Regions from separate parts of the Bradyrhizobium ontarionense genome, predicted to be linked through region 1. Evidence: predicted binding sites of a transcription regulator. Region 1 holds the regulator's gene; each other region holds the start of a gene.
What was found. Region 1 encodes PhoB, which activates phosphate uptake and scavenging genes when phosphate is short. Its sites were predicted from a motif close to TGTCATNNANCTGTCAT; they were not measured.
Positions count from the first base shown of each region.

Region 1 (3,275 bases):
CGGCTGCGGCAAGTCCACGCTGCTGCGCATCTTCAACCGGATGTACGATCTCTATCCGGGCCAGCGCGCGACCGGCCAGCTGATGCTCGACAACACCAACATCCTCGATCCCAAGCTCGATCTGAACCTGCTGCGCGCCCGGGTCGGCATGGTGTTCCAGAAGCCGACGCCGTTCCCGATGACGATCTACGAAAACATTGCCTTCGGCATCCGCCTCTACGAGAAGATCTCGAAGTCGGAGATGGACGACCGCGTCGAGAAGGCGCTGCGCGGTGGCGCGCTGTGGAACGAGGTCAAGGACAAGCTGAACGCGTCCGGCCTGTCGCTGTCGGGCGGCCAGCAGCAGCGGCTATGCATCGCGCGCACCGTGGCCGTCAGGCCGGAGGTGATCCTGTTCGACGAGCCGTGCTCGGCGCTCGACCCGATCTCGACTGCCAAGGTCGAGGAGCTGATCCAGGAGCTGTCCGATAACTACACGATCGCGATCGTCACCCACAACATGCAGCAGGCGGCGCGCGTCTCCGACAAGACCGCCTTCATGTATCTCGGCGAGCTGATCGAGTTCGATGAGACCAGCAAGATCTTCACCTCGCCGAGCGATCGGCGGACCCAGGACTACATCACCGGCCGGTTCGGCTGACGCCGGACAGCATCATTGCCTCTAGGAGATCATCATGGCCAGTGAACATACCGCCAAGGCGTTCGACAGCGATCTGCAGGACCTGACGCGGCTGGTATCGGAAATGGGCGGCCTCGCCGAGCGGCTGATCGTCGATTCCGTCGATGCGCTGGTGCGGCGCGACGTGGCGCTCGGGCAGAAGGTGGTCGCCACCGATGCCGAGGTCGACAAGCTGCAGCGCGTCATCGAGGAACGTGCCGTGCTCACGATCGCCCGGCGCCAGCCGATGGCGGTCGACCTGCGCGAGATCGTCGGCGCGATGCGCGTGGCGACCGATCTGGAGCGCATCGGCGACCTCGCCAAGAACATCGGCAAGCGTGTCGCGGCGCTGGAGAGCGATTTCCACCCGCTCAAGCTGATCCGCGGGCTCGAGCACATGACCGATCTCGTGCAGTCGCAGGTCAAGACCGTGCTCGATGCCTATGCCGCGCATGATCTGCCGGCGGCGATGACGGTGTGGAAGGGCGACGAGGAAGTCGACGCCATCTGCACGTCCTTGTTCCGCGAGCTCCTGACCTACATGATGGAGGATCCGCGCAACATCTCGTTCTGCATCCATCTGATGTTCTGCGCCAAGAACATCGAGCGGATCGGCGATCACGCGACCAACATCGCGGAGACGGTGTTCTACATGATCGAGGGCCAGCAGATCACGGACAAGCGCCCCAAGGGCGACATGACGAGCTTTGCGACCACGATTCCCGGCAACTGAGAGAGACGCTTGAGACATGGCTGCGCGCATTCTGGTGGTGGAAGATGAGGAAGCGCTGACCACGCTGCTGCGCTACAATTTCGAGACCGAGGGCTACGAGGTCGAGACCGTGGCGCGCGGCGACGAGGCCGACACGCGGCTGAAGGAGCGTATTCCGGATCTCGTCGTGCTCGACTGGATGCTGCCGGGCCTCTCCGGCATCGAGCTGTGCCGGCGGCTGCGGGCGCGGCCGGAGACGAGGCAGCTGCCGATCATCATGCTGACCGCGCGCGGCGAGGAGAGTGAGCGCGTGCGCGGGCTCGCGACCGGCGCCGACGACTACATCGTCAAGCCGTTCTCGGTGCCCGAGCTGCTGGCCCGCGTGAAGGGTCTGCTGCGGCGCGCCAGCCCCGAGCGGCTCGCCACCGTGCTCACCTATGGCGACATCGAGCTCGACCGCGAGAAGCGCCGCGTGGCGCGCTCCGGCAGGCCGATCGATCTCGGCCCGACCGAGTACCGGCTGCTCGAATTCTTCCTGGAGCATCCGGGCCGCGTGTTCAGCCGCGAGCAGCTGCTCGACAGCGTCTGGGGCCGCGACATCTACATCGACGAGCGGACCGTGGACGTTCACATCGGGCGCTTGCGCAAGCTGCTCAATCCCGGGCGTGAGCAGGATCCGATCCGCACCGTGCGCGGGGCCGGCTACGCCCTGGACGATCGCTTTGCCAAGATCGAGCAGGCCTGATTAAGGAGGCGGCGGACTGCTTTCCGCCACGCCGATGCCGTCTTGATCATTTTGGGTGGGCGCCTCATCAGAAGTGTCTTCGGTCCCAGCGGACGCCCTTGATCAAGACGATCATCATATGTCTCGCCATGGTGCTCGGCGCCGTGGTGGGCGCCTCGGCCGCCGAGCTCGACGAAGCGGTTGCCGCCGCCGGCAGCGGCGAGCATGCGGCGGCGCTGCGTCGGCTCACGCCGCTGGCGCGGAAGGGCGATGCGCGGGCGCAGTTCGATCTCGGCTTCATGTCCGCGTTCGGCTGGGGCCAGCCGCGCAACCCCGCCGAGGCGCTGGCCTGGTATCGCAAGGCCGCGGATCAGGGGCTTGCCGTCGCCCAGCATTATCTCGGCATCGCCTACGTCAATGGTGAGGGCGTTGCCTGTGATTACGGCGAGGCCGCACGCTGGTTCACCCGCGCGGCTGCGCAGGGCTTCGCCCAGTCGCAGTACATGCTCGGGCTGATGATGCTCGACGGCCGATCGGTGCAGCAGGATCCGGTTCAGGGCTACGCCTGGCTGGTGATGGCCGGCCGCAACGGGGTGAGGTCGGCCGGCCGCGACGTGCAGCGGGTCAAGCTGAGCGAAGCGCAGCGGCGGCAGGCTGAGACCATCATCGCCAACTGGAAGCCGAAATTCGAATCGGCCGACGCCGGCATCGCCAGCCCCAGGCCGGGAGAGTTGCTCGGGCTCGATCGGCACATCGGCGAGGTCGTCGATCCCACATCCTGGCCGGCGTCGTCGATCGGCGTGGTCACCGTCGCGCAATACAGCACCGGCGGCTGGTGCACCGGCACGTTGGTGGCTCCGCGCGTCGTGCTCACCGCCGCACACTGCGTGTTCAACGGGGTCGCGCAGGTCAGCCCCGGCAACGTCCGCTTCCTGGCCGGCATGAACAGGGGCACGCCAGCCGCGTCCTCGGTCGCAGACCGCCTGATCGTGGCCCCGGACTTCGTCCCGACCCAGCACGACAAATGGTCGCTCGATCGCTCGCCGTCAGACTGGGCGCTCATCGTGCTGAAGGACGATCTGCCGTCGAGGCCGGTGGCGGTGAAGGCGCTCACGCGCGACGATCTCGCGGCAGCGACCAAGGCAGGCACGATCTCGGAGATCGGCTACGGCCAGGAGCGG
Region 1 covers NZ_CP088156.1:3,466,997-3,470,271, reverse strand. The annotation lists gene pstB (phosphate ABC transporter ATP-binding protein PstB) at 1-640, shown strand, start outside; gene phoU (phosphate signaling complex protein PhoU) at 675-1,391, shown strand; gene phoB (phosphate regulon transcriptional regulator PhoB) at 1,408-2,115, shown strand; gene LQG66_RS15670 (trypsin-like serine protease) at 2,214-3,275, shown strand, end outside.

Region 2 (3,275 bases), 1.6 Mb from region 1:
TCCATCCCGTCGATCCCTGACGCATCACCGGACGCGTTGACGCATCCGGAACTCTACGGGACAGGTTAGCCGATAGCGCTGGTGGCGTCTCGCGCCCCGGCGCGATCGAATCCTTCATCGGGATCAGCGTATTGCCACGCCGGCCGGCCCGGGGGGCTCATCCCGCCTGTCCCTCCTTCATCCACTCGGGCTCCGGTAACCATGACGCAGATGTAACCCCGGACCGACAAGAAATTTGCTACAGATTGACGTTAGCGAATAGGAACCAGACGAAGCCGCGCCGCCGGCGCCGCTTCTGAGCCGATGGAAGAGACCGGAGGACGGGACCTGGCAGACCCTCAGACCACGCCAGCGCAGCGCTCGCAGGTGCGCCCTGCCGTGTTCATCGTCATTGCCGGGATCCTTGCGATCGTCGGTGCTGTGACGGGTGCCTATTATTTCGCGATGCGCCCGGTGGTGCTGAAGATCGCGGTCGGCCCGTCCAACAGCGACGATCTCAAGGTGGTTCAGGCCCTGACCCAGGCGTTCGCGCAGTCTCATGCGTCCGTGCGGCTTCGTCCTGTTCCGACCGAGGGCGCGGCCGAAAGCGCTCAGGCGCTGGCTGCCGGCAAGGTCGATCTCGCGATCGTTCGCGGCGACCTCGATGTCCCGAAGAACGCACAGGCCGTCGCGACTCTGCGCAAGAACGTCGCTGTTCTCTGGGTGCCGCCGGCAGGCAAAGGCAAGAGCCGCAAGGGCGCCGCCAAGATCACCAAGATTTCGCAGCTGGCCGGCCACAAGGTCGGCATCATCGGGCGCACGCCGGCCAACGCGAACCTGCTGAAGGTGATTCTGCATCAGTACGGGGTCGACGCGGGCAAGGTCGAAATCGTCCAGTTCCCGATCACCGAGGCCACCGAAGCCGTCCGCAGCCAGAAGGCCGACGTCTATCTTGCGGCCGGGCCGATCAACAGCAAGATCACGGCGGACGCGATCGCAGCCGCCACCAAGGACGGCGGCACGCCGACGTTTCTGGCGATCGATTCGGCCGAAGCCATCGCGCAGAACCACCCCGAATATGAGGCGACCGAAATTCCCGCCGGCGCCTTCGGCGGCTCGCCCGATCGTCCCGAGGACGAGGTGAAGACGATCAGCTTCAACCATCACATCGTGGCGCGCAAAGGCCTGTCGGATTCGACCGTGTCCACATTCACGCATCAGCTGTTTTCGGTGCGTCAGCAATTGCTGTCGGAGTTCCCGCTGGCTGCCAAGATCGAGACCCCCGACACCGACAAGGACGCCGCGATTCCGGCGCATCCCGGCGCGGCGGCGTTCGTCGACGGCGAAGAGAAGACGTTCCTCGATCGCTACAGCGACTACATCTGGTGGGGCCTGATGGCGCTGTCGGCGACGGGCTCAGCCGGCGCCTGGTTCGCCGGCTACCTCAAGCGCGACGAACGCACCATCAACACCTCGCTGCGCGACCGGCTGCTCGAGATGATCCCGATCGCGCGCAAGAGCGATTCGACCGACGAGCTCGACCAACTGCAGGCCGAGGCCGACGAGATCCTGCGCAACACCTTGACCTGCTTCGAGGACGGCGCGATCGAGCATGCCGCGCTCACCGCTTTCAACATCGCGCTGGAGCAGTTCCACAACGCGGTCGCCGACCGCAAGCTGATCCTGATGAGCATGCCGGCGAACCTGCAGCGCACCGGCGCACAATTGCGCGCGGCCAGCACCTGACGTTGCGCCGCAGCCGATGCACGACTGTGTGGCGCGTCGCTGCGAGCGACCGGTGTAATTCAAGCGTCATCAATCTTTTCTAGGTCTGCGATGTCTTGGGCAGCGCCTGTCCGCGCGCCTATCCGACCAGGAGCTTCGCATGACCGTCCACGTCCCTCGCCCGCAGCTTCACAAGCTGTCCCGCCGCCGCTTCCTGTCGACCGCTGCCGCAGCCGGCGTCACGACGCTGTCGATGCCCTATCTCAGCCGCGCGGCCGACCGGCCGCAGCTGACGCATGGCGTCCAGTCGGGCGACGTCAGCATGGATGGCGGCGTGGTGTGGGCGCGCGCCGACCGGCCGTCGCAGATGATGGTCGAGGTTGCCACCACCGAATCGTTCAAGGACGCGCGCAGCCTGCCTCCGATCGCGGCGCTGCCTGAGAGCGACTTCACCGCCAAGATGCTGGTCGACAATCTGCCGAGCGGCCAGGACATCTTCTACCGCGTCAAATTCCGCGACCTCTCGCACACGGCCGTCGAAAGCGAGTCCATCGTCGGCCGCTTCCGTACCGCGCCTGGCAACAAGCGCGACGTCTCGTTCGTCTGGGGCGGCGATGTCGCGGGGCAGGGCTGGGGCATCAACCCCGACGACGGCGGCATGTTCACCTTCGCCACGATGAAGAAGCACCGGCCGGACTTCTTCCTCCATTCCGGCGATACCATCTACGCCGACGGCCCGATCCTGTCCGAGGTGAAACTGCCGGACAACAAGGTGTGGAAGAACCTGACCGTGCAGGAGAAGGCCAAGGTCGCCGAGACGCTGGACGAATTCCGTGCCGCGCATAAGTACAATTTCCTCGACGAGAATGTGCGCGGCTTCAATGCCGAGGTGCCGATCTTCGTGCAGTGGGACGACCACGAGGTGACCAACAACTGGTCGGCCTCCAAGGATCTGCCGGCGGCCTACAAGGAGCGCAACATCGAGCTGCTCGCGGCGCGTGCGGCGCGCGCCTTCCACGAGATGTACCCGATGCGCGAGAGCATCAATGAGCCGGGCCGGGTCTATCGCACCATCAACTACGGTCCGCATCTCGACGTGTTCGTGCTGGACGAGCGCAGCTATCGCGGCGCCAACGGCGCCAATCTGGAGACCAGCTACGGCCCGTCGTCCTACTTCATCGGACCGGACCAGATGCGCTGGCTGAAGCGCGAGCTGTTGAACTCGCGCGCGACCTGGAAGGTGATCGCCTCCGACATGCCGCTGAGCCTGATCGTCTATGATGATGCAGCAAATAAGAAGGGTTCGGAAGCGATCGCGCAGGGTGACGGTCCGGCGCGCGGCCGCGAGCTCGAGATCGCCGAGATCCTGCGCTTCATCAAGACCGCACCGATCCAGAACACGGTGTGGCTCACGGCCGACGTGCACTACGCGGCCGCGCACTACTACGATCCGAACAAGGCCCAATTCCAGGATTTCGAGCCGTTCTGGGAGTTCGTCTCGGGCCCGCTGCACGCCGGCACGTTCGGCCCGAACGAGCTCGACAACACCTTCGGCCCCGAAGTGCGTTTCA
Region 2 covers NZ_CP088156.1:5,075,381-5,078,655, reverse strand. The annotation lists gene LQG66_RS22435 (TAXI family TRAP transporter solute-binding subunit) at 379-1,725, shown strand; gene LQG66_RS22430 (alkaline phosphatase D family protein) at 1,865-3,275, shown strand, end outside.
Region 2: the regulator PhoB is predicted to act here: its motif matches at 1,779-1,795, upstream of LQG66_RS22430 (alkaline phosphatase D family protein).

Region 3 (3,275 bases), 1.5 Mb from region 1:
ACGAGTACATCTACGGCTACGCCTCTGCGGGCGGCGACGTCGCCGAGCGCGCGGCGATCACCGGGGCGCTGTCGCTGTACTTGAACTTCATCAACCTGTTCACGCTGCTGCTTCAGCTGCTCGGACAGCGCGACTGATCCAGCGGCTCACACGAGCGACCTTCGAAGCCCCGGCCTCACCGCCGGGGCTTCTCTTTTGTGCGGGGCTGCTCTCTGCGCGCGACCGGCGGCCAAGCCTCACCTTGCGGACGGCAGCCATGCCCGGGCGAGGTTGATCGGCGATTTCGCCCTGGTATTGTTCCACCCATGTCCAGCATCGAAATCCGCCCGACGGCCGAGGCCGACCTTCCCGCCATCACCGCAATCTATGCGCAGGCCGTGCGCGAGGGCACCGCGACCTTCGAGCTCGAGCCGCCGGATCTCGCCGAGATGACGCGCCGTTTCCGCGTCCTGACCGAGGGCGGTTTCCCCTATCTGGTCGCCGAGCTGGAGGGACGCCTTGCCGGCTACGCCTATGCCGGCGCCTACCGGCCCCGGCCGGCCTACCGCTTCACGGTGGAGAATTCGGTCTATCTCGACCCGGTGAGCCACCGGCGCGGCATCGGCGCCCGGTTGATGGAGCGGCTGATCACGGACTGCGAGGCCCGTGGCTTCCGCCAGATGATCGCCGTCATCGGCGACTCCGCCAATGCCGCCTCGATCGCCCTGCACCGCAAATGCGGGTTTGAGCTGATCGGCACGCATCCGAGTGTCGGCCTGAAATTCGGACGCTGGCTCGACACGGTCATGATGCAGCGCGCGCTCGGAGCCGGCAGCAGCGACGTGCCGCCGGCGTAAGCGACGCTGGTCGTCCGCGACGTCGGAATTCCGGGGTGGCGCTCACGCAAGCCCCCGGAATGACATCGACCGCGTCAGACCAAGGCTGGCTTCGGCGCGATCACCAGCAGCACGCGCTCGAGCTCGTGGCCGCGGCGCAGGATGAGGCCGGTGGCCGAGATCACGCTGTACATGCCCTGCTTGCGGGCCAGGCGCGGATCCTTCTCGATGCGATAGAGCGGCACTTCAGAGGCCCGGCGAAACACCGAGAACACCGCGCGGTCGCGCAGGAAGTCGATCGAGTAGTCTCGCCACTCGCCACTGGCGACCATGCGACCGTAGATATTCAGGATGCGGTTCAGTTCGAGACGATCGAACGTCACCCGGTTCGGCGTTGCGGCAGCGTTGCGCGCCGCTGCGCGGTTCTCGCTGGGATCGGTATCCTCCGGCGTGACGTTCATGAGCGTCCTCCTGTCATCTATGTGACATGATCGCGCCATCCGCTGACGGCCGCAAGGGGCCGTTTTCATTGCCGAACTTCGGTCCTGGCTTCGAACGAGACGTGTTCCAAGAACACGCAACCGTCACGGGATCGTTAGCGGAATCATAATCGCGCCGTCTTTCCGCCCAGCGACCGCCCCTCCCGTTAGGCATAAAGTTCGTGTGCGTTGGCCCGGTCCTTTCGGTTCCGGATTCCTCAGCCCCCAGCCCCCCGGGGTCGTAAGGATCGGGTCTATTCACAAGTGAAGGCAAAGGGCCAACGAAAGTTGGTCCTTTTGCTTTTTTGGCGTGAACTGCCCGGAAGATGTTGCGGCGCGCCTCCGTCCCATGGACGTGACGCGCCTGCCGCAGGTCAGCGAAAACGAAGATCAGGACGGCGGGAGATCAGCGCTCGGGACCACGCGCCGCTGCTGAAGCCCGTCCGACCAATGGCAGCTCGGAAAAGGCGGCCCCGAGCATGGCTCCGGGGCGGTCGCGACTGCCGTCCTGCACATAGACGACAGTGCCGTCGACGCCCTCGCGGGCGATCTTCTCCAGCGGAACGTTCCAGCTGACCGGCGACCCATTCCAGTCACCGAGCTTCAGCAGACCGCGAACGACGTTGTAGTAGGTCAGATCACGGCCGCTGTTCTCGCCGCGCCCGACCGAGATCGGAACTACCCGTGAGATCGAGCACACCCAGACCTCGCCGTGCTTGCGCGGCATCTGGTCGTTGGCCGCGGCCACGGACACGGTGAGATCCTGGCCGTCGACCGACAGCCTGACCGGCACCGACATTGCCGCACCGCCCTGGGCGGTCTCCTCGATGGCGCCTTCGATCGCCTCGCGATCGCTGCCGATCACATGCACCGAGCCGTTGACGACGGCCTGCGGCGTGTAGACTTCGCGATCGCCGCGGGCTCTGGAATAGGCGCGCTGCCGGGCCGTAAAGCGCGAGTCGGCCAGGGTGTCCTTCCAGCCGAGATAGTCCCAGTAATCGATCGGCAGAGACAGAGCGATCACGGACGGATCTCTCGCCAATTCGCCAAGCACCTTATCCGCCGGCGGACAGGACGAGCAACCCTGGGACGTAAAAAGTTCAATCACCGCACGCGGGTCAGACGCAGCCGGCCGGACGAAAGCGATGACCGCACAGACACCCAGCGCCGCGCGCGACCACCACGACATCTGTCCACTCATCGTCACTGTCCTGTCTGGAACACCGTTCGCCGCGCCCTGCTGCGTCAGCAATCTGCGAAGCCGCCTCGTATTTGAAAACCCAAATGCAAAAAAGGAGGCGGCCCCTTGTCATAGGCCGCCTCCTTCATCACCCGCTACTCACTTCAGAGTGAGCCAATCTGTCGCACCGCGCCGTGGTTAAGCCGCCAGCTTGCGCAGCACGTAGTGCAGGATGCCGCCGTTACGATAGTAGTCCAGCTCATCCAGCGTATCGATGCGGCAGAGCAGCGGCACCTGCTGGGCCGCACCGTCGGCCGAAACGATCTCGGCGGTCAGGGTCTGGCGCGGCTTGAGGTCGCCCTGCAGGCCCTTGATGGTGACCTTCTCGTCGCCCTTGAGCCCGAGCGAGGACCACGACGTGCCCTCCTGGAAGGTGAGCGGCAACACACCCATACCGACGAGGTTGGAGCGATGGATCCGCTCGAAGCTCTGGCAGACCACGGCGCGGACGCCCAGCAGCCTGGTGCCCTTGGCCGCCCAGTCGCGCGACGAGCCGTTGCCGTATTCGGCGCCGGCGAACACCACCAGCGGCACGCCCTCTTCCTGGTACTTCATCGCCGCGTCGTAGATCGACATCTGCTCGCCGTCGGGCCAGTGCTTGGTCAGGCCGCCCTCGGGGATGTTGCCGTCGGCGCCCTTGAGCATGAAGTTCTTGATGCGGATGTTGGCGAAGGTGCCGCGCATCATGATCTCGTGATTGCCGCGGCGCGTGCCGTACTGATTGAAGTCGGCCGGACGGAC
Region 3 covers NZ_CP088156.1:4,932,969-4,936,243, forward strand. The annotation lists gene LQG66_RS21720 (Bax inhibitor-1/YccA family protein) at 1-137, shown strand, start outside; gene LQG66_RS21725 (GNAT family N-acetyltransferase) at 306-836, shown strand; gene LQG66_RS21730 (DUF2794 domain-containing protein) at 911-1,276, opposite strand; gene LQG66_RS21735 (DUF1223 domain-containing protein) at 1,701-2,483, opposite strand; gene acnA (aconitate hydratase AcnA) at 2,673-3,275, opposite strand, start outside.
Region 3: the regulator PhoB is predicted to act here: its motif matches at 1,288-1,304, upstream of LQG66_RS21730 (DUF2794 domain-containing protein).